DNA from 3 places in the Roseixanthobacter psychrophilus genome. Region 1 is predicted to be linked to each of the others. Evidence: predicted binding sites of a transcription regulator. Region 1 holds the regulator's gene; each other region holds the start of a gene.
What was found. Region 1 encodes LexA, which represses DNA repair genes until DNA is damaged. Its sites were predicted from a motif close to TGTTCNNNNTGTGTTCNG; they were not measured.
Positions count from the first base shown of each region.

Region 2: V5F77_RS06940 (ImuA family protein) is a predicted target of LexA. The motif match lies at 3,235-3,252, and genes of this name have one in related genera.
Region 3: uvrA (excinuclease ABC subunit UvrA) is a predicted target of LexA. The motif match lies at 4,069-4,086, and genes of this name have one in related genera.

Region 1 covers NZ_JBAFWT010000020.1:46,906-54,233, reverse strand. Annotated here, with positions in the region: gene moaC (cyclic pyranopterin monophosphate synthase MoaC) at 1-291, shown strand, start outside; gene V5F77_RS17360 (molybdopterin molybdotransferase MoeA) at 374-1,588, shown strand; gene lexA (transcriptional repressor LexA) at 1,726-2,442, shown strand; gene V5F77_RS17350 (ComEC/Rec2 family competence protein) at 2,532-4,817, opposite strand; gene gltX (glutamate--tRNA ligase) at 4,946-6,361, shown strand; gene V5F77_RS17340 (sulfurtransferase TusA family protein) at 6,358-6,633, shown strand; gene V5F77_RS17335 (M20 aminoacylase family protein) at 6,650-7,328, opposite strand, start outside.
Region 2 covers NZ_JBAFWT010000005.1:9,283-16,610, reverse strand. Annotated here, with positions in the region: gene V5F77_RS06950 (error-prone DNA polymerase) at 1-64, opposite strand, end outside; gene V5F77_RS06945 (Y-family DNA polymerase) at 61-2,085, opposite strand; gene V5F77_RS06940 (ImuA family protein) at 2,082-3,104, opposite strand; gene V5F77_RS06935 (peptidoglycan -binding protein) at 3,301-4,320, opposite strand; gene V5F77_RS06930 (flagellar motor protein MotA) at 4,323-5,414, opposite strand; gene V5F77_RS06925 (inositol monophosphatase family protein) at 5,579-6,367, opposite strand; gene V5F77_RS06920 (tetratricopeptide repeat protein) at 6,554-7,328, opposite strand, start outside.
Region 3 covers NZ_JBAFWT010000006.1:141,808-149,135, reverse strand. Annotated here, with positions in the region: gene V5F77_RS08725 (LysE family translocator) at 1-296, opposite strand, end outside; gene gyrA (DNA gyrase subunit A) at 296-3,115, opposite strand; gene ssb (single-stranded DNA-binding protein) at 3,386-3,931, opposite strand; gene uvrA (excinuclease ABC subunit UvrA) at 4,310-7,249, shown strand.

The DNA.
Region 1 (7,328 bases):
GCCTCCAAGCGCACGCACGAGCTGATTCCGCTCTGCCATCCCCTGATGCTCTCGAAGGTCGAGGTGGAGATAGCGCCGGATGCCGCCCTCCCCGGTCTCGTGGTGCGCGCGCGGGTGAAGGTAAGCGGCCAGACCGGCGTCGAGATGGAAGCGCTCACTGCGGTTTCCATCGCCTGCCTGACCATTTACGACATGGCGAAGGCGGCCGACCGCGGCATGCGCATCGAGGGGGTTCGCCTGTTGGAAAAATCCGGCGGACGCTCCGGCGAATGGCGCGCCGCAGGCGCCTGAGCGAATTCAGATCGAAACCAGTCAAAGACCGTGGTCGTTGGTATAACGCATCCGAACGCATAATGGATTCGGAGCAGGCGACATGGCCTTGATGCCCGTGGATGAGGCGCTTGCGCTTGTGGTGGCGGGCATCGCTGCGCTGCCGGTCGAGAGCGTGAGCGTGGCCGAGGCCACCGGCCGGGTGCTTGCAAGCGATCTCTGGGCGTTGCGCAGCCAGCCGGCGGCCGACATGTCGGCCATGGACGGATACGCAGTTTCCAGCGCCGACATCGCAGAGGTCCCGGCCACGCTGCGGGTCATCGGCGAATCCGCCGCCGGCCGTCCTTTTGCCGGCACGATCGCGCCGGGCGAGACGGTGCGGATCTTCACCGGGGCCTTGCTACCGCACGGTGCCGACACGGTGGTGATCCAGGAGAACATCACCCGCGACGGCGCAACCATCACCACGACCGTGCATACCGCCCCGCTGCGCAATGTGCGCAAGGCCGGTTTCGACTTCCCGGCCGGCGGCCTCATCCTACGGGCAGGGCATCGCCTCACCGACCGCGACGTGATGCTGGCCGCTGCCGCAAATCATGCGCGCCTTGATGTTCGCGCCCGGCCGAAGGTGGGCATTCTGCAGACCGGCGACGAACTGGTGCGGCCCGGCTCGGGAACCGGCGCGCTCTCGGAGGTGGTGGTCTCGAACGTGTACGGGCTCGCCGCACTTGCGCGCGCCTGCGGCGCGGAGCCGGTGGATCTCGGCCTGGTGGGTGATTCCCTGGAGGCCACCCGCGCCGCCATCCGGGCTGCGGCCGAATCGGGGGTCGACGTGCTGGTGACCTCGGGCGGCGCCTCGGTGGGCGAACACGACCTGATCGCGCCCGCGCTGCGGGACGAAGGGGTCGCCCTCACCATTCACAGAATCGCGCTGCGGCCGGGAAAGCCGCTGATGTTCGGCGCGCGCGGCGCGATGCAAGTGCTCGGGCTGCCGGGCAATCCGGTCTCCGCCTATGTCTGCGCGGTGCTGTTCCTCACCACCTTGCTGAACGCCCTGCAGGGCGCCTCCAGGCTGGCACCGGAGCCCCGGCCGGCACGGCTCGGCGCGCCCACCCGGGCGAACGATTCCCGCATCGATTACATGCGCGCTACCCTCTCCCATGCCGAGGACGGCGCCGTGTGCGCTACCCCTCTGCCGATCCAGGACAGCTCGATGCTCTCGACCCTCGCCGCGGCCGATTGCCTGCTGATCCGCCCCGCCTTTGCCCCTCCGGGCGCGGTGGGCGACCCCTGCATGATCCTCCCGTTTCCCTCCTGAAATACCGTTTACGAGATGTTCACCCTTGCGGAACACAAAAGGAACAGCTAATGCTTGTTCATGATTTGTTTCGTTTTCTGTGATGTCTCTCGGGCATCGCTTGAAAAGCGGAAATTGGGATGGGGGCGGACGAGGCCATGCTGACGCGCAAGCAATACGACCTTTTGCGTTTCATCCATGAGCGCTTGAAAGAGACCGGCGTTCCTCCCTCTTTCGACGAGATGAAGGAAGCGCTGGATCTTCGCTCCAAGTCCGGCATTCATCGCCTGATCACGGCGCTGGAAGAGCGTGGCTTCATCCGCCGCCTGCCAAATCGCGCCCGTGCCTTGGAAGTGGTGCGCCTGCCCGACAGCGCGGCGCCTGGCCTTGCGGCCAGTCGCTCCTCCGGCGGCGGGCGTGGCTTCTCCCCGAGCGTGATCGAGGGCAGCCTTGGACGGGTCCGCCCACCGATGGAAGACGAGGATGCCTCGCCCACGGTCACCGTGCCGGTTATGGGCCGCATCGCCGCCGGCTCGCCGATCTCGGCCATACAGACGCGCAGCCATACCTTGAACGTGCCGCCGGAAATGCTTGGCTCGGGCGAGCATTTCGCCCTTGAAGTGCGCGGCGACAGCATGATCGAAGCCGGCATCCTCGATGGCGACACGGTGCTGATCCGCAAATGCGATACGGCTGAGACCGGCGATATCATCGTCGCTTTGGTGGACGACGAGGAAGCCACCTTGAAGCGCCTGCGCAAAAAGGGCGCCTCCATCGCCCTCGAAGCTGCCAACCCGGCTTATGAGACGCGGATCTTCGGTCCCGACCGGGTGCGCGTCCAAGGCCGGCTCGTGGGATTGATGCGCCGTTATTGAGATCTTCTCGGGCGGCCATCCCTGCCCGCCAGATGTTTTAATCCCTTGAGCTTCGCGCGCTCCCCTCTCTCCCGAATGCGACGGCTGAACTAGCGCAAGGCATCCTCCTGCGCCTGCGAGGCGGAGTTCGATGCCGTCGACGGCTCTGCCATAGGCGGCAACAGTGGCATCCAGGGCCTCTGTCGCTGGGGCGTGCGGGCTGGCGCGACGCGCCAAAGCTCCTCGGGGCGCATGGCGCCGGCGACGTGGAACAGCGCGAGGGTCCCGGTGCGCGCCATGTCTGTCGGTGTGACCACCTGCGCCGGGCATTTGATGGGGGCGGGATTGGGGCTCACCACCAGAACCGCATTCAGGCAATCGGCTTCCAGCCCCTCCGGGCGACGCGAAACAGCGACGATGCCGCCGGACGTGCGGGCCGTGCATCCCATCCGGTCGCAAAGGAAGGCGTCGGCGAGGCCCGGGGATTGCGGGCTGCGTGCATCGCTCTCGCGGCTCAGCCATTGCTCCGCCACCATCTTGTTCGCGGACGCCCCGAGGATCGAGAGCGTCCCGTCCGCGATACGCACCGCCACCGTCCGCCCATCGGGCGCGATGAGAATATCGGGGCGCAGCGGGGCGCCGCCGAGCAAGAAGGCCGCGGCGGCGGGAAGCAATGCAATCGCCGCCAGCCGGGTGCGCATGAGGCACAGGCACAACAGGGCAAGGCTCAGGACAAGGACCGCCACCGGGTTGAACCAATCGGTCCTCAGGCCCGCGCCGGGCAGCGCAGCGACCCGGTCGGAGACCGCGACCATGATGTCGATGCCGACGCCCATCACCGGCCACGCCAGGGAATCCCAGCCGAACGGCAGCAGCAGAACCCCGAGCAGGCCGAACGGCATCACGAGAAAGCTCACCGCCGGCATGGCCGCGAGATTGGAGAGAAGGCCATAGGCGCCGACCCGGTGGAAATGCAGCGCCCCATAAGGCGCCGTCGCAAGCCCCGCCACCAGCGAGGTCAGCGCCAGGGTGCCGACGAACAGCGCGGCTTTCAGCGCGGCGCGTCCCGCCAAGCCGTGCGCCGCCCAACCGAGCCGCAGCGGGCGCAGGCGTTCGAACGCGGCGATAAGCGCCAGTGTCGCCGCGAACGACATCTGCATGCCGGGATCGAGCACCGAGACCGGGGCGATCGCCAGCACCAGCACCGCCGCCACCGCGACGCTGCGCAAGGTCAAAGCGGCCCGCCCCACCATCACCCCCAGCAGCACCAGCCCCAGCATGAGAAACGAGCGCTGCGCTGCGACGTCGTTTCCCGACAGCACGAGATAGGCCGCGCTCCCGAGCAGCGCGCATCCCGCCGCCAGGGATTTCACCGGTGCTCCCAGCGACAGCGGTGGAAATAGTGCGAGCACGCCGCGCACCAGCGCAAACAGCGTGCCCGCCACCAGCGCCATGTGCAGGCCGGAGATGGACAGCACATGGGTGAGGCCCGACAGGCGCATGCTCTCCTCGACCGCCGGGGTGATCGAGGAGCGGTCTCCGGTCACCAAGGCGACCGCGATGTCGGCGGCGGAGCCGCGCAGCACGCGACGGATCTTCTCGGCGAGCGCTACACGCACCCCATGAACGGTTGCGGCGATCTGCACGCTGAAGGGCGGCGCGGTGGCAAGTGCGATCGGCTTCGGCGGACCCAAGGAGAAGCCGACCGCATCGATGCCGGCGAACCAGGGCGCGCGGCCGAAATCATGGGCGCCCGGCATCGCCGGCCCGAGCGGCGGCAGCAGGCGGGCGGGCAGGCTCAGGCTCGCCCCCACCTGCGGCGCCGAGCCGCGCGGCAGCGACAGGCGCACCCGCTCGGGCTTCACATCGAGCCCCTTGGCCTTGGCGGTCTCGACCCGTAGGATGATGCGGTCGGCGCTCGCCCGCTTCTCCAGATGCTCCACATAGCCTGTCAGCTGAACGGTGCCGGCCGGCGGGATGAGGACCGGGCGGGCGATGCGGGCGGTCTGCAGGCAGGCCATCGTGAAGCCGCAACTGAGTGCGAGCACCGCGCTCAGCGCGGCGAACGAGAACGCCCGTGCGCGCGCCGCGATGGTTGCCGCCAGCAGTGCCGCCGTCAGCACGAGGCTGGCGACAAGCGAGGGCTCCTGGTCCGCGCCGAAATAAAGCAGGATCCCGGCCGCGAACAGCACCGGCAGCCACAGCACCAGGCGGCCCGCCTCCGCCTCCGCCATAAGGTCGGCGATGAGGGCGGCGCCGAACCGCGCGCGCAGGTCCGCGAGGAACATGGTCGCGCGCAGCCTTGGCACCGCGCGGCCGGTCCACGCAAGCGCGCGCGCCGCGCCCTTCGCGGCGCGCGGCGGGTCTTCATCGCCGGTGTGTGATGTCCTTGCCATGCCCCCGCGTTCCCCAACGCGCCGGCCTATGCTACACGGGCGCCGCCCGCGCGCCACATGCCGCCGGTCCATACGGCACCTCCGGCGGCGCGCCGCCCCGCTCCAGACCCCCTTTTCGGCGGACCTTCATGTCAGAGATCGTTACGCGCTTTGCTCCCTCCCCCACGGGCTTCCTGCACATCGGCGGCGCCCGTACCGCGCTGTTCAACTGGCTCTATGCCCGCGCCAAGGGCGGCAAGATGCTGCTGCGCATCGAGGACACCGACCGCCAGCGCTCCACCAAGGAAGCCATCGACGCGATCCTCGACGGCTTGAGCTGGCTCGGCATCGAATGGGACGGCGACACGGTCTATCAATTCTCCCGCGTCGCCCGGCATCAGCAGGCGGTCGCGGACATGCTGGCGCTGGGCAATGCCTATCCTTGCTATGCCACGGCCGAAGAGCTGGAGGAGATGCGCGAGACCGCCCGCAAGGAAGGCCGTCCGCCGCGCTATGACGGCCGCTGGCGGGATCGCGATCCCGCCGAGGCCCCCGCCGACCGCAAGCCGGTGATCCGCCTGCGCGCCCCGCAGGAGGGCGAGACCGTGATTCACGATCTGGTGCAGGGCACCGTCACCTTCCCGAACAAGGATCTGGACGATCTGGTCCTGCTGCGCTCCGACGGCACGCCCACTTACATGCTCGCCGTGGTGGTGGACGATCACGACATGGCCGTCACTCACATCATCCGCGGCGACGACCATCTGACCAATGCCGCACGCCAGACCCAGATCTATCGCGCCCTCGGCTGGGACGTGCCGCAGATGGCCCATATCCCGCTGATCCACGGGCCGGATGGCGCCAAGCTCTCCAAGCGCCATGGCGCGCTCGGCGTCGATGCCTATCGCGCCATGGGTTATCTGCCCGCCGCCCTGCGCAATTATCTGGTGCGCCTCGGCTGGAGCCACGGCGACCAGGAAATGTTCTCCACCGAGGAAATGATTGCGCTGTTCGATCTCGACCATGTGGGCCGCTCGGCCGCGCGGTTCGATTTCCAGAAGCTGGAGAACATCAACGGCCATTACATCCGGGCCAGCACTGACGATGAGCTGTTCGACGCCGTGATCGCCCTCATCCCCTATCTGCCCGACGGCGCCGAGCGGCTGGCGAAGCTGACGGAGGACCACAAGGCGCAATTGCGCGCCGCCATGCCCGGCCTGAAGGAGCGGGCAAAAACACTGGTGGAGCTGCTGGACAATGCCGGCTTCATCTTCGCCGAACGCCCCTTGCCGCTGGAGGAGAAGGCCAGCGCGCTTCTTAGCGACGAGGCGCGGGCCCATCTCGGCGCGCTGCTGCCGGCTTTGGCGGCGGCGGAATGGACCGTGCCGGCCACCGAGGCCGTGGTGCGCGATTATGCGGCGGCGGCGGGCATCAAGCTCGGCGCCGTGGCCCAGCCTCTGCGCGCCGCCCTCACGGGGCGCACCACCTCGCCCCCCATCTTCGATGTTCTCGCGGTGCTGGGGCGCGAAGAGAGCCTCGCGCGGCTCCAGGATCAGGCCACGTGATCGGCCCGTTTCCGCGCAAGCCGCCCGCCGAGGCAAGCGCTGCACCTGAAGTGCATCTCGACCTCAAGGGGCTCAAATGCCCCTTGCCGGCGCTGCGCACCCGCAAGGCGCTGGCGGCGTTGGCGCCGGGCGCACGGCTGGTAGTGACCTGCACCGATCCCATGTCCGTCATCGACATTCCCCATATCGCGCAGCAGACCGGCGATATCTTCGAGGGCCGGACGGTGGAAGCCGGCATCCTCGAGTTCCGCATGCGCAAGGCGGCGAAATAGCCGCGCTCAGCCGCGCTCAGCCCGCCCTCAACGCGCTTTCCACCAGCCGCACCCAATAGGAAGCGCCGAAGGGGATCGCAGCATCGGCGAAATCATAGGCCGGATGGTGCAGCCCGGCGCTCGGGCCGTTGCCAATGAAAATATAGGCGCCTGGGCGCGCTTCCAGCATATAGGCGAAGTCCTCCGCCGCCATCAGCGGCGGGGCGGCCCCGTTCACCTGCGGCGCGCCGGCCACCTCTTCCGCCACGCGCTGGGCGAAAGCGGTCTGGGCGGGATGGTTGATGGTGACGGGATAGCCCTCCACGAAATGCACCTCGGCCTTGGCGCCGAACGCGCTCGCGACGCCCTCGGCGATCTGCTTCACCCGTTCGCGCAATTGCAGCCGCACCGCCGGCGAGAGGCTGCGCAGCGTGCCGGTGAGTTTCGCGCTTGGCGGCAGCACATTGTCCGCATCGCCCGCATGGAACATGGCGATGGAGACCACGCCGGACTCCAGCGGATCCAGATTGCGCGCCACGACCTGCTGCAGCGCGGTCACGATGGAGGCACCGGTCAGCACCACGTCGACGCCTTCGTGGGGCTTCGCGGCATGGCTGCCCTTGCCCTCGACAATGATTTCAACGTGGTCGGCGGAGGCCATGATCGCCCCTTCGCGCATGCCGAAGCAGCCCACCGGCAGGCCCGGCAGATTGTGC
Region 2 (7,328 bases), on a different contig from region 1:
TGGCCGGTTCGGCGCGTGGGCCGGACCGGCGGGTGAAGGCGGGGGTGAGGAGATCGCCGCTCATCCGAACAGCCCGTGCACATACCAGGCGGGATGGTTCGTTTCCCGGCCATAGAGGCCTGCACGGAACAGCCAGAGCCGCAGTCCCTCCTGGGTTTCCACGCGGAAATAATCTCGTGTGGGAGTGCGCAGGCCGCGGGGAAGGCTCGCCTCCTCCTCGACGGGCGCGGGCAAAAGCGGAAGCCGCAAACGGGTTTCGCGCCACCAGGGCGCGGCGATGCGCTCGGGTCCCTCCACGCGCGCCACATGGTGCATGCGGCGGCGCCAGCGGAAGCGCAGGGGCGGGCCATCGGGAACCTCGGCCACCGCCTCCACCGCCTCGGGATGGTCGAACAGGCGCTGCGGCCGCACCGCGCCGCCGGCATCGGGACGGGCGGCGGCCATCTGCGGAGGTGCGCCCGCCGCGCGGCGTGTGGGCCGAGGGGGAGAGGGCGGAGTGGAGGGAGTGGGTAGGAGGGCCACCGGGTCCGGATGTTCCCCGCCGTCCGAGCGCGGTGAGCGCGCCGCGACGGGGCGATGCGAATCCGCCTCGGGCGCGTGGGGTGTGGCGGGCCCGAGGGCGTCGGGGGAGACGCGGCTGGCGGCCTCGGCCCCTTCCCGCAAGCCGGACCCACGAGGCAAGGGAACGAGCACGGCGTCGTCGCGCTCCGGGAGGGCGCGCAGCGGGCGAACGCTCGGGGAGAGGGGAAAAGGCGTGGCGGGATGCGGGGCATCGGCGCCCTCGATACCCACGGGCGTATCCGTCTCGGGCCATGAGGGGTCGGCCAAGGGGTCGGCCAATGCCCCGGCATCGAACGGCAGGCGTCGGCGTGCCAGCGGGATGGCGCATCCCGCCTCCTCCGGCAAATGCGCGTCCGCGACGCTGATATGCTGCACCCGCGCGCCGCCGAAGCGGGCGGCGAGGCGATCCACCAGGGCATCCAGCGCGGCCTCTTCCGCCTGCCGGGCATCAAAGCCCTGCTGGTGGGGCGTCATATCCTCGGCCAGGATCACGCTCAGGCGCAGCAGATCGAAGCCGAAGCCGGCATCCAGGCTCGCCACCTGCGCCACCTTTTCCGCGAACAGGCGGCGGATGGCGAGCGGATCGCGCAGCGGCCGGCTTGCCCCCACCTTGAGGCGCGTCACCTGCCCATCCACCCGGAACAAGGTCAGTTCCAAGTGCCGCGCGCCCTTGCCCGCGCGCTCCAGGGCGGTGGCCAGCTTGGTCGCGAGATGATGGGCGAGGCCGAGCACGTCGTCGGCGCGCTCGATGGGATCGGAGAGGCTGCGTTCGGCGCAGAAGCGCGGCGGGGGGAAGCGGTGCTCCACCGCCTCGCGCGCCTGGCCGGTCGCCTGGTCGAGCCGTTCCAGCAAGGCGGTGCCGAAGCGGGCGGCGAGCGGCGCGCGCGGCTTGCCGGCGAGATCGCCGATCTGTGCGAAGCCGAGCCGGGCCAGGGCGGCCAGAACCGGCGCATCGAGCCGCAGGGCCGCGAGCGGCAACGGGGCGAGCACGGCGGGAAGATCGGCCCCGTCTTCCGCCACCAGGGCCGGCCGGGCGCCGAAATGCGCCAGCGCCCAGGCGGCGCCGAGGGTGGAGGCGATGGCGGCGCGGGTGGAATAGCCGCGCGCCGCCACGCGCGCCTGCAGGTCGGCCACCACGTTCCGCTCGCCGCCGAACAGATGGGCGCAACCGGATATATCCAGGATCAGGGCGTCCAGCGGGTCGAGCACGAGCAAGGGGGTGTAGCGCTCGCAGGCATCGGCCACATGGCCGAGCAGGCGGGCGTCGGCATCGGCTGCATGGTCCGCCACCTCCAGGCCGGGATGGCGCGCGCGGGCATCGGCGAGGGACAGTCCGGGCTTGAGGCCGAGGGCGCGTGCGGCGCCGTTCACGGCGGCGAGCCGCAGGGCGCTTTTTTCCATCACCAAGGTGGCGCGCGGCGCCAGGCGCGCGTCGGGCGGCAAGCTGCGTTCCAGGCGATCGGTGGAAAGACGGTCCAGCCACAGGCACAGATACCGCCGGCTGGGCATGCGGGGAGCGCTCATGATCCGGCCTCGCGCCAGCGGTTGGGGGCGGGCGCGGACACATCGGGCGCGGACACGTCCGGCGCGACCGGCCGGAAGCCGGCGCCGGCGAGGGCCAGGGTCCAGCTGCCGAGCGGGCCGAGGCGGTTGCGCCGCAAACCGGCCGCCACGGTCTGCGGGCCGAGCCCGCCATGGCTGTCGTCGGGCCGGCTGGGGGCGGGGGCAAGGGTCCAGCGGGTGAGGGCGGCGCAGGCCGCGCCGTCCGGCCGCTGGCGCAGCAGCAGGCCGAGTACCGGGCGGGCGCGCGCCGCCAGCGAAAGCCGGCGCGTCGCCGTAAGCGCTTCGGGGAAGACGGTGCCGACTTCGCCGAGGACGGCGGAAAGCCCGCCGCATTTGAGGCCCTCTTCCATCACGAACAGCACGTCCTGCGCCTTGCGCACCCGCACCAGGATCAATGCCCCGCCGCACAGGCCGAGTTCGGCGAGGCCCGGCGCATAGAGGCTACCCGCCTCCAGCTCTGCCAATTCATGCTGCACCATCAGGACCGGGCGCTTGAGCTGGAATGCCGCGCGGGCGGCGAGGGTGAGGGCGAAGGCGGTGAGGGCGCCTTCCGCGCCGGGATGAAGCGCGGCGGCTTCGTGGAGCGCACCAAGGGCGAGCCCGCCGCCGAGCGTCGCGTCCAGGGCGGGGATGCCGAAGGGCAGGATAGCGCCGAGGGGGAGGACTGTGCGCGGCGCATCCTCCACATTCGCACCGTCCCGGCTCTCATCCTGCGGGGCCGAGGGGCGGGCACGCGGCGCATTTTGGCCCGGCTCGGCCGCGTTCCGGCCGGCGGCGTCCTGGTTCCACGCGTCCTGATTCCAAGCGTCGTCGCCCCATTCCTCTTCGCCCCAGTCCTGCGCCTCCCCCGCCGACCAGGGGGTGGGGGCGCGCGCGGCGGCGGAGGCAGGGGAGGACCCCGCGCCCCGCTCGATGGCGGATATGCAGCGCCGCAGGCGCGCAAGCTCGCCCGCAGCGCGGATCGCGCTCGGATTGGACATGGGCCGTCCGTTTTGCTGACGGCAGTCCGGCAGGGCGGCGGCGCGGGCCACCGTCCGGGCGGAGTGCCGGGGGGATTGAGGGGAAGCGGCCCTGCCTAGGGTTGGCGCCCAGCGGGAAGGACCGTTTTTGTGTTCCCTATTTGTTCTTATAGATTCCGGAACGGCGGGAGAGAGTCAAGCCCGCCGTTCCCCGCCTTCAGCGTTCGGTCAGCTTCAGTTCGATGCGCCGGTTGCGGGCCTGGGCTTCGTCCGTAGTGCCGGGATCGATCGGCTGGTATTCGCCGAAGCCCGCCGCGATCAGGTGAGTCGGCTGCACGCCCTTGGCGATGAGATATTGCACCACCGCGATGGCGCGGGCGGCGGACAATTCCCAGTTGGAAGGAAATTGCGGCGTCGAGATCGGCCGGTTGTCGGTGTGGCCGTCCACCCGCAATGCCCAGGAGATATCCGGCGGGATCTTTTTCTCAAGATCGAGGAGGGCGCCGGCAATCTGGTCCAGCGCGGACAAAGCTTCCGGGCGCGGGGTGGCGGACCCACGGTCGAAGAACACCTCGGACTGGAACACGAAGCGATCGCCGACAATGCGGATGTCCGGCCGGTTGCCCAATATCTCCCGCAGGCGGCCGAAGAATTCCGAGCGGAAGCGGCTCAGCTCCTGCACCCTCTGGGCGAGCGCCACGTTCAGCCGCTGGCCGAGATCGGCGATGCGGGTCTGGCTTTCCTTGTCGCGCTGCTCGGAGGCGTTGAGCGCCTCTTCCAGCGCGGCCATCTGGCGCCGCAAGGCGGAGATCTGCTGGTTCAGCAATTCGATCTGGGCGAGGGCGCGGGAGGCGGCGTCCTTCTGGACATCCACTTCGCGCGACAGAGCCTGCTCGCGCGAGGGGTCGGGGGCGGCGGGCGCGGCGCTCACCTGGCCCTTGAGGCGGTCGCGCTCGGCGGTGGTGGCGTCGAGATTGGCGCGCAGGGCGCTCAATTCCCCTTCCGCCGTCAGCCCGGTCGCCCGTTCCAGCGACAAAAGCTCGGTGAGCTGGCGGATCTGGGCCTGGAGCCGCTGCAGGGCGTCGTCCTTGCCCGAGATGTCCTGGGTCAGGAAAAACTGGGTCACCATGAAGACGGAGAGCAGGAACACGAACACCAGCAGCAAAGTGGACAGCGCATCCACGAAGCCGGGCCAATAATCGACGGTGCGCTCGCGGCTGCGCCGGCCGAGAGCCATGCTCAGGCCCCCCTGCCGCCGCGCCCGGGCTCCGGCTCGGTCTCGTCATAGGTGTCGAGGGTCTGGTCCAGCCGGTCGACGATGCGGCGCAATTCCTCCTGCTGGCCGGTCTGCACCTCGATCATCTGCTTCATCAGCGCCTGCTCGGAGCGCATGTGGGTGACCAGCCCCTGCAAGCTCTCGGCGAGCTGCGAAACCGCCGACGTCACGCGCTGGGAGCCGGACTCGGTGAGGGTGCGCTCCAGCTTGGCCATGGCCTCCACCAGCGGCGCGATGTCCAGCGAGGCGGGCGGCGGCAGGGCGAGCGGAGGGCTCGCGCCGGGCACGGCGGACAGCGCGGGCATGCGCTCGCGCGGCATCGGCCCGACCGGGTCGCCGAGATCCTCCACCGTGGTGGAGAGCCAATCCTCAAGGTCGGTATAGAAGCGGTTCTGCGCCTGACCGGCCTGCAAATCCAGAAATCCCATCACCAGCGAGCCGGCAAGGCCGAACAGCGAGGAGGAGAAGGAAATGCCCATGCCGGCGAGCGGGGCGGCGAGCCCGCGCTTGATTTCGTCGAACATGGAGCCGCTGTCGGGCCGCACCTCCAGGGTGCTGATGACCCCGCCGATGGAGGAAACGGTTTCCAGAAGGCCCCAGAAGGTGCCGAGCAGCCCGAGGAACACCAGCAGGCCGGTGAGATAGCGCGCCGTGTCGCGCGCCTCGTCGAGCCGCGTGCCGATGGAATCCAGGATCGAGCGCATGGTGGATTGGGAAATCGCCATGCGGCCCATGCGGTCGCCCAGCAGGGCGGCCATGGGGGCAAGCAAAGTCGGCGCGCGGGAAACGGCGAGGCCGGGATCGGCGAGGCGGAAGGAATTCACCCATTCCACCTCGGCAAACAGGCGCGAGACCTGCCGGATCGCCAGGATGATGCCCACCGCCAGCACGCCGAAGATCACGGCATTCAGGCCGGGATTGTTCAGGAAGGCGGCCTGGATCTGCTGGTAGAGCACCGCCGCGAGGGCCGCGCAGAGCAGGAGGAAGATGACCATCCGCACCAGGAAGATGCGGGGCGACGAGACCTTTACGTACGGATCAACGACACGCGCCATTTTCGCTCCCGCAGGCCGTTCCCCTGAAAGCGGACTATGGCACACATCGACTCAAAAGGAACCGCGCCCGGCGCATGGCCGGCGGATTGGAGCGGTGCAAAGGTCGGCCACGGGGAGGGGCTCACGCCCGCTCCATGCCGGGGAAACGCGGGGAGAAGGGCGGCTCAGGCCGCCTTCAGCAGGGCCAGAAGGTCGCGCCGCATGTCCTCGTTACCGGCGATCACGTCGCCCTTTTCCAGGATCTGGTCGCCGCCGTCGAGGTCGGAGACATAGCCCCCCGCCTCACGCACCAGGAGAATACCGGCCGCCATGTCCCAGGACGAGAGATTGCGCTCCCAGAAGGCATCGAACCGCCCCGCCGCCACCCAGGCAAGATCAAGCGCGGCCGAGCCGGTGCGGCGCAGGCCGGCGACCTGGGTCTGCACCTTGGCCAGCTCGCGATTGAAGCGGGTATGATCGCCCCGGCCCATGTGCGGCAACCCGCAGCACACCACCGATTCGGCAAGCTTGCGGCGACCCGCCACGCGCAGCCGGCGATCGTTGAGATAGGCGCCCTGGCCCTTCTCGGTGACGAACAATTCGTCCGTCACCGGATTGAAGATGACGCCCGCGAACGGCGCGCCGTTGCGCACCAGCGCCACCGAGATGGCGAACAGGGGAATGCCGTGCAGGAAGTTGGTGGTGCCGTCCAGCGGGTCGATGACCCATTCATTGGCCGGGTCGGTGCCTTCCACCCGGCCGCGCTCCTCCATCAGGAAGCCGAAGCCGGGGCGCGCGCGGGAGAGTTCCGTGAACAGGATGTCCTCGGCCTTGCGGTCCGCCGCCGAAACGAAATCCGCCGGTCCCTTCACCGAAACCTGGAGATTCTCGACCTCGCCGAAATCGCGGGTGAGGCCGCGTGCCGCCTTGCGGACGGCCTGGACCATGACGGTGATGAGGGGAGAGCGGATCATCTGAAAGCCATTCCTGCCATGCGGCGCGGGCACCATCCGCTGCGAACGATGCGCCAGCCTGCCGCTGTCAATGCGCAGATCCGGCGGTGCGAAAGCGCCGCCCCGGGCCGGGTCTGCAAAAGGAGGCCGCGCGGGCGACCGTCTATTGAATTGAGCGCGATCCTCTGCCCGTCCCGCAAGGCCGCGTCAAGGCTGGACCGCGTTGGGGGTCAGGGCGATCCACTTGCGGGCGATGTCTTCCGCGATCTTGCGATCCGCGGGTGAGAGGCCTTCCACGACCCCGTCGAGATAGGGGTCGCCGAGCCCCTGCGCCTTGGCCAGCAGGTGCCAGGCGGCGGCGGCCACCTTGTTCTCGGGCGCCCCGCGCCCCACGGAAACGATGCGCGCGTAGCGGTTCTGGGCGATCGCATTGCCGGCAAGCGCGGCCTTGCGGAACAAGGCGGCGCCGGCGGCCTCGTCCTTCGGCACGCCGTCGCCGTTAAAAATGGCGATGGCGAGTTCCACCTCCGCGGTCACGTGGTCCTGCTGGGCTGCCGCGGTCAGATATTTGATCGCGGCGGCCTTGTCGGCGGGTACGCCATTGCCCGCCTTGAGCAGCACCGACAGCGCGTATTGGGCATCCGCCACGCCGCCGTCCGCCCCCTGCTTGAAGTAGGTCGCCGCCTTGGTGAAATCCTGGGTGACGCCGCGGCCCTGGAGATAGATCAGGCCAAGATTATAGGCGGCGGCCGGATTGCCGGCTTTCGCCGCCTGCTCGAACCATTTTTGCGCGGCCGCGTCGTCGACCGCCTTGCCCTGGCCGGTCAGATTCATCATGCCGAGCGCGAACATGGCATTGGCCGAGCCCGCCTTGGCCGCGCGCTCATACCATTGGGTAGCCTTGGCGGGATCATAGGGAATGCCGTAGCCACGGGCATAAAGCTCGCCGAGCAGGGTCATGGCCGCGGGATCGTTGCCCGCC
Region 3 (7,328 bases), on a different contig from region 1:
TTGCGCCATTGCAGCACCGCAAGCCAAGCGAGATAGGCAGCGCCGATATAGCGCACGAGATCGAAATTACGGGAGAACGCCTCGACCAGCCAGGTCAGGCCCGCCGCCACCACAGCAAGCTGAAGGACTAGCCCCACATTGACGCCGGCGGTGGTGAGCAGGCCCGCCCTGCGGCCATGCTTGAGGCTGGTGCCGACGATCAACGCCACGTTGGGTCCAGGCGTCGCGCCGAGGGCAATGCTGGCGAGCACGAAAAGGGCCAGGTTTTCGGCCGAGATGAGCCCGCCAACTGCCATCAGGCGTCACCGTCTTCCGCGGGTCCGGCGGCATCGGGATCGATGTCGTCCGCCGGCCCTTCAGCCGAAAGACCGGTGGCCTCGTCGTCCTCGCTGATATGCTCCACCGAGACCACATGCTCGTCGGCGGCGGTGTTGAACACGATGACACCCTGGCTTGAGCGGCCGACGATGCGGATGCCTTCCACCGGGCAGCGGATCAACTGGCCGCCGTTGGTCACCAGCATGATCTGGTCCGGGTCCTTCACCGGGAAGGAGGCGACGAGCTTGCCGTTGCGCTCGTTCACCGCCATGGCGACGATGCCTTTGCCGCCGCGGCCGGTAACGCGATATTCGTAGGACGAGGTCCGCTTGCCGTAGCCGTTCTCGGACAAGGTCAGGATGAATTGCTCCAGCGCCGTCATCTGAATGCGCTTGGCTTCGTCCAGCGGGCCTTCGCCTTGCGCGCCCTCGGCCCCACCCTCTTCGGCATCGGCCTCGATGACCGGCGGTTCCTCGGCTGCTGTACCGGGGGCTCCGCTCAACGCGCGCCGCTCGGCATTGGCCATGCGCAGATAGGCGGCCCGTTGCTCCGGCGTCGCGTCCGAATGGAAGATGATCGCCATGGAGATGATCTTGTCGTCGTTCTCCAGCCTGATGCCGCGAACACCTACCGAATCGCGCCCCTTGAAGACGCGCACGTCCGTGACGGGGAAGCGGATGCAGGCGCCGTTGGCCGTGGTCAGGAGCACGTCGTCCTGCTCGGTACAGAGCTGAACCGAGGCGATCGACTCGCCCTCTTCCAGCTTCATGGCGATCTTACCGTTGCGGTTCACCTGGCTGAAATCGGCAAGTTCGTTCCGCCGCACCGTTCCGCCGGTGGTAGCGAACATGATCTGCCAGCGGCCGTGCTCCTCGCTCTCCTCCGGCAGAGGCACGATGGAGGTGATGCGCTCGTCAGGATCCAGCGGCAGGATGTTGATCAGCGCCTTGCCCCGCGCCTGCGGAGCTGCGGCCGGAAGGCGCCAGACCTTGAGCTTATAGACCTGCCCCTTGGAGGAGAAGAACAGCACCGGAGCGTGGGTGGAGGCGACGAACAGGCGGGTGACGAAATCCTCGTCGCGCGTCTGCATGGCCGAACGGCCCTTCCCGCCGCGCCGCTGGGCGCGATAGGTGGAAAGGGGTACGCGCTTCACATAGCCCGCGTGCGAGACCGTGACGACCATCTCCTCGCGCTGGATCAGATCCTCGTCGTCGAGATCGCCGAAGCCTTCGACGATCTCGGTGCGGCGAGGCGTGCCGAACTCGGCCTTGATGGCATTCAGCTCGTCGCGAACAATCTGCTGAACACGTGCTCTACTCGCAAGAATTTCGAGGTAATCAGCGATTTCGATGGCAAGTTTATTGAGTTCGTCCGCGACCTCATCACGGCCGAGCGCGGTGAGGCGCTGCAGGCGCAGATCGAGGATGGCACGAGCCTGCTCAAGCGAAAGGCGATACGTGCCGTCGGCCGCAAGGGTGTGCCTCGGATCGGCGATCAACTCGATCAGCGGGGCCATATCCTTAGCCGGCCAATCACGATCCATCAGCGCTTCTCGCGCGCTGGCGGGATCGGGTGCGGATCGAATTAAGCGTATAACTTCATCGATGTTCGCGACCGCAATGGCGAGGCCGACCAACACGTGGGCGCGATCTCGTGCCTTGCGCAGCAGAAATTTTGTGCGCCGGCTCACGACCTCTTCTCGGAACGAGATGAAGGCAGTGAGCATGTCATGCAAGGTCATCACAGAGGGTCGCCCGCCGGAGAGGGCAACCATGTTGACGCCAAAAGACGTCTGTAACGGCGTCATGCGATAGAGATTGTTCAGGACGACGTCGGCCTGGGAATCGCGCTTGATTTCGATGTAGACGCGCATGCCGTCGCGGTCGGACTCGTCGCGGATCTCGGAGATGCCTTCCAGGCGCTTGTCCCGCACCAATTCGGCAATCTTCTCGATCATCGTCGCCTTGTTCACCTGATAGGGAATCTCGGTGACGATGAGTGCTTCGCGGTCCTTGCGGACGGTTTCGATCGAAACTTTCGCCCGCATCATGATGGAGCCGCGGCCGGTCAAATAGGCTTGGCGGATGCCGGAGCGGCCGAGGATCAGCGCACCGGTCGGAAAATCCGGGCCAGGCACGATGTCGAGCAGCGCCTCAGGATCCAGTAGAGGGTCGTCGATCAGCGCCAGCACCGCGTCGATCATTTCGCTGAGATTGTGCGGAGGGATGTTGGTGGCCATGCCCACCGCGATACCGCCCGCGCCGTTCACCAGCAGATTCGGGAACTTGGCGGGAAGGACCGTCGGCTCGCGCTCGCTGTTGTCGTAGTTTTCTTGGTAGTCGACGGTGTCCTTGTCGAGATCGTCCAACAAGGCGTTGGACACCTTCTCCAGGCGCACCTCGGTGTAGCGCATGGCCGCGGGCGGATCGCCATCCACGGAGCCGAAATTGCCTTGCCCATCCACCAGGGGCAGCCGCATCGAGAAGGGCTGCGCCATGCGCACCAGAGCGTCATAGACTGACTGGTCGCCGTGAGGATGGTATTTACCGATGACGTCGCCGACCACGCGGGCCGATTTGCGGTAGGACTTGTTCCACTCGTAACCGTTCTCGTGCATCGAGAAGAGAATACGGCGATGAACCGGTTTCAAGCCGTCCCGCACGTCAGGCAGCGCCCGCGCCACGATCACGCTCATGGCGTAATCGAGATAAGAGCGGGACAATTCCTCGGTGATGGATACTGGCCGGATGTCGGAAGGTAAATCACCTCCCTGACGCGGCGTGTCGTTGTCAGCCAAAAGATGGGTCTCTCTTGAAGAGCTTATAAGCTCTTTCTTTTAGCCGATTCATAGCTGCCACGCCAGCGAAAGCCCCCTGGCGCGGAGATAAATACATTTGTTTTTTCAATAGTTTACGCAAAAGGGCCTGATCTTGTGACGCTGTTGCCCGATCAGTGCCGCCCTGCCCCGCCGAAAAGCGGCCCGAAAAACGCGCGGCGCAAGGCCTTGCTGGAACGGCTGCAGCAGGCCAAAGGGCCGCATGCCGGCCCAAGTCGTCGTCTGTTCTCCTCAGAACGGAATTTCGTCGTCCATATCGTCGGAGGGCCGGCTCCCACCAGCACCGCCCGTGCTGCCGGGACCGCCGCCGGAGCGACGTGCTCCGCTTCCCCCACCGAACGATCCACCTCCGCCACCCATGGGGCTGGAGGAACCGAAATCGGAGCCGCCGCCATATTCGTCGCCCCCGCCCTCGCTGGATCCACCGCTACGACCATCGAGCAGTGTGAGTTCGCCACGATAGGGGCGCAGGACGACTTCCGTCGTGTATTGCTCGCGCCCGTCCTTCTCGTATTTCCGGGTTTCAAGCTGGCCTTCGATATAGACCTTGGAGCCTTTCTTCACGAAACGCTCGACAACGCCCACCAGGTTCTCATTGAGAACGGAGATGCGGTGCCACTCCGTGCGTTCCTTGCGCTCGCCGGAGGCCTTGTCGCGCCATGTCTCAGAGGTGGCAATACTGAAGCTCGCAACCCTGCCGCCGTTCTGAAACGAACGGATTTCCGGGTCGCGCCCGAGATTGCCGATCAGGATCACCTTATTGACGCTGCCGGCCATCGTCCGCTCCATAATCCTGCAGGCCGGAAAATGCCGGCCAAATCCGATCTGCACCCTAGCGTCCCGCCTTCGCGATGCGAGGGGCACCGCGGCCTTTTCCACCAATAAGGTCTGGGCAGGTTAGCGTAGGGCATGAATGTTCTTGATCTGTTCTAGCAATCGCGCACACTGGCTGCAAGATGAGTCTTCACTCGCCCATTCCTTTTTTCGGGTCCGACACCTATGTTCGTCATCCGTTCTCTATCGCAGCGCACACAGCGCCCTAAATAATGCAGACGGCAGGCCGTATGGCGCACCGCACCTTTGGCCGCACGCCGGTCTCCGCCCCCGCATAGCTTAAGCCCGAGCCCCATGACCGATCGCGCGCTTCCTACCCCCATGCCCTCCTCTCTGTCGCAGCGCCGCGATGCGCGTCTGCTCTCCGTGCGCGGGGCGCGGGAGCATAATCTCAAGAACGTGGACCTCGATATTCCGCGCGACAGTCTGGTGGTGTTCACCGGCCTTTCGGGCTCGGGGAAATCCTCGCTCGCATTCGACACGATCTATGCGGAAGGCCAGCGACGCTATGTGGAAAGCCTTTCGGCCTACGCGCGCCAGTTCCTGGAGATGATGCAGAAGCCGGACGTGGACCAGATCGATGGTCTGTCGCCTGCCATCTCCATCGAGCAGAAGACCACCTCGAAGAATCCGCGCTCCACGGTGGGCACGGTCACCGAGATCTACGACTATATGCGCCTGATGTGGGCCCGCGCCGGAATTCCGTATTCTCCCGCGACCGGACTGCCGATCGAGAGCCAGACCGTCTCTCAGATGGTCGACCGGGTGCTCGCCTTGTCGGAAGGGGCGCGGCTCTATCTTCTTGCCCCGGTGGTGCGTGGACGCAAGGGGGAATACCGCAAGGAATTGGCGGAATTCCTCAAGAAGGGTTTCCAGCGCGTGAAGCTGGACGGCACCTTCCTCGAGATTGCCGAGGCCCCTGCCCTCGACAAGAAGTTCAAGCACGATATCGACGTGGTGGTGGATCGCCTGGTGGTCCGCGCAGACATCGCGACCCGCCTCGCCGACAGCTTCGAGACCGCGCTCGCCCTTGCGGACGGCATCGCTGTGGTGGAATTCGCCGACGAAAAGGATGATGACGGCTCGCCGAGGCGCATCATGTTCTCGGAGAAGTTCGCCTGCCCGGTCTCCGGCTTCACCATTTCGGAGATCGAGCCACGGCTATTCTCATTCAATAATCCCTTCGGCGCCTGTCCGGCCTGCGACGGTCTCGGCGTGGAACAGACCATCGATGCCGACCTTGTGGTGCCGGACAAGTCACGCACCTTGAAACAGGGCGCCATCGCTCCCTGGGCGAAATCCACCTCGCCGTACTACGGGCAGACGCTGGAAGCGCTCGCCAAGCATTACAAGTTCAAGCTGACGGTACCGTTTGCGGACCTGCCGGAAAAGGCGCGCGACGTGATCCTCTACGGCTCGGGCGAGGAGCAGATCGCGTTTGCCTATGACGACGGGCTGCGGGCCTATGAGACCCACAAGACCTTCGAAGGCATCGTGCGCAATCTCGACCGTCGCTGGAAGGAGACCGAAAGCGACTGGGCACGCGAGGAGATTTCGAAATATTTTTCGACCGTTCCGTGCGCGGTCTGCCACGGCTACCGTCTCAAGCCGGAGGCGCTGGCGGTGAAGGTCGGCGGCATGCATATCGGCGAGGCCGGAACACTCTCGGTGCGTGCGGCGAGTGCCTGGTTCGAGGCCCTGCCGGCCCTGCTGACACCGAAGCAGAACGAAATCGCGGCGCGCATCCTCAAGGAGATCCGCGACCGCCTGCGCTTCCTCATGGATGTGGGGCTGGAGTATCTCACGCTGTCGCGCGCCTCCGGCACGCTCTCGGGCGGCGAGAGCCAGCGCATCCGTCTCGCCTCCCAGATCGGTTCCGGCCTTTCGGGGGTCCTTTATGTGCTGGACGAGCCCTCGATCGGCCTTCACCAGCGGGACAATGCGCGCTTGCTGGAGACGCTGAAGCGTCTGCGAGAACTCGGCAACACTGTGATCGTGGTGGAGCACGACGAGGATGCCATTCTCGCTGCCGATTACGTTGTGGATGTCGGCCCCGGTGCCGGGGTGCACGGCGGGCGCATCGTCTCCCAGGGCACGCCGGCGCAGGTCATGGCCGACCCCAACTCGCTGACCGGAAAATATCTCACCGGTGCGCTCGCGGTGGGCGTGCCGACGCGCCGCCTGCCCAATTCGCGCAAAATGCTCGCGGTGAGCGGTGCGCGCGGCAACAATCTGAAGAATGTGCGGGCGGAGATTCCGCTGGGCCTGTTTACCTGCGTCACCGGGGTTTCGGGCGGCGGGAAGTCCACGCTGCTCATCGATACCTTGTACAAGGCGGTGGCACGGCGTCTGAACAATGCAAGCGAAGCGCCGGCCCCGTTCGACAAGCTGGAGGGGCTGGAGCATCTGGACAAGGTCATCGACATCGACCAATCCCCCATCGGGCGCACGCCCCGTTCCAATCCCGCCACCTATACCGGTGCCTTCACCCCCATGCGGGAGTGGTTCTCCGGCTTGCCGGAGGCGAAGGCTCGAGGCTATGGACCCGGCCGCTTCTCCTTCAATGTAAAGGGCGGGCGCTGCGAGGCCTGCCAGGGTGATGGCGTCATCAAGATCGAAATGCACTTCCTGCCCGACGTGTACGTCACCTGCGACGTCTGCAAGGGCAAGCGCTACAATCGCGAAACGCTGGAAGTCACCTTCAAGGACAAGTCCATCGCCGACGTTCTCGACATGACGGTGGATGAAGGCGCCGAGTTCTTCAAGGCGGTGCCGAGCGTGCGCGAGAAACTGGAGACGCTGTCACGGGTCGGCCTCGGCTATATCAAGGTCGGCCAGCAGGCCAACACGCTCTCCGGCGGTGAGGCGCAACGGGTGAAGCTCGCAAAGGAATTATCCAAGCGGGCCACGGGTCGAACGCTTTATATTCTAGACGAACCCACCACCGGCCTGCACTTCCACGATGTGGCGAAGCTGCTGGAGGTGCTCCACGAGTTGGTCGAGCAGGGCAATACGGTGGCGGTGATCGAGCACAATCTCGAAGTCATCAAGACGGCCGACTGGGTGATCGACATCGGGCCGGAAGGCGGCGACGGCGGCGGCGAGATCGTTGCCGTGGGTCCGCCGGAAGAGATCGCAAAGTCCAAGCGCTCCCACACCGGCAGCTTCCTTGCCGAGGTGCTGGCCCGCCGGCCGCTGAAGGCCAAGGTGCCGACGCTGCCGCCTAAGGTAAAGCGTGGCCGCCGCCAAGCGGCAGAGTAGGCGTGACGCAACGTCGCGCCCGCGCCCATCAGGCGGTAACCGCAGATCCATGATGCGGTGCAAGATGCGGAAAAGGCCG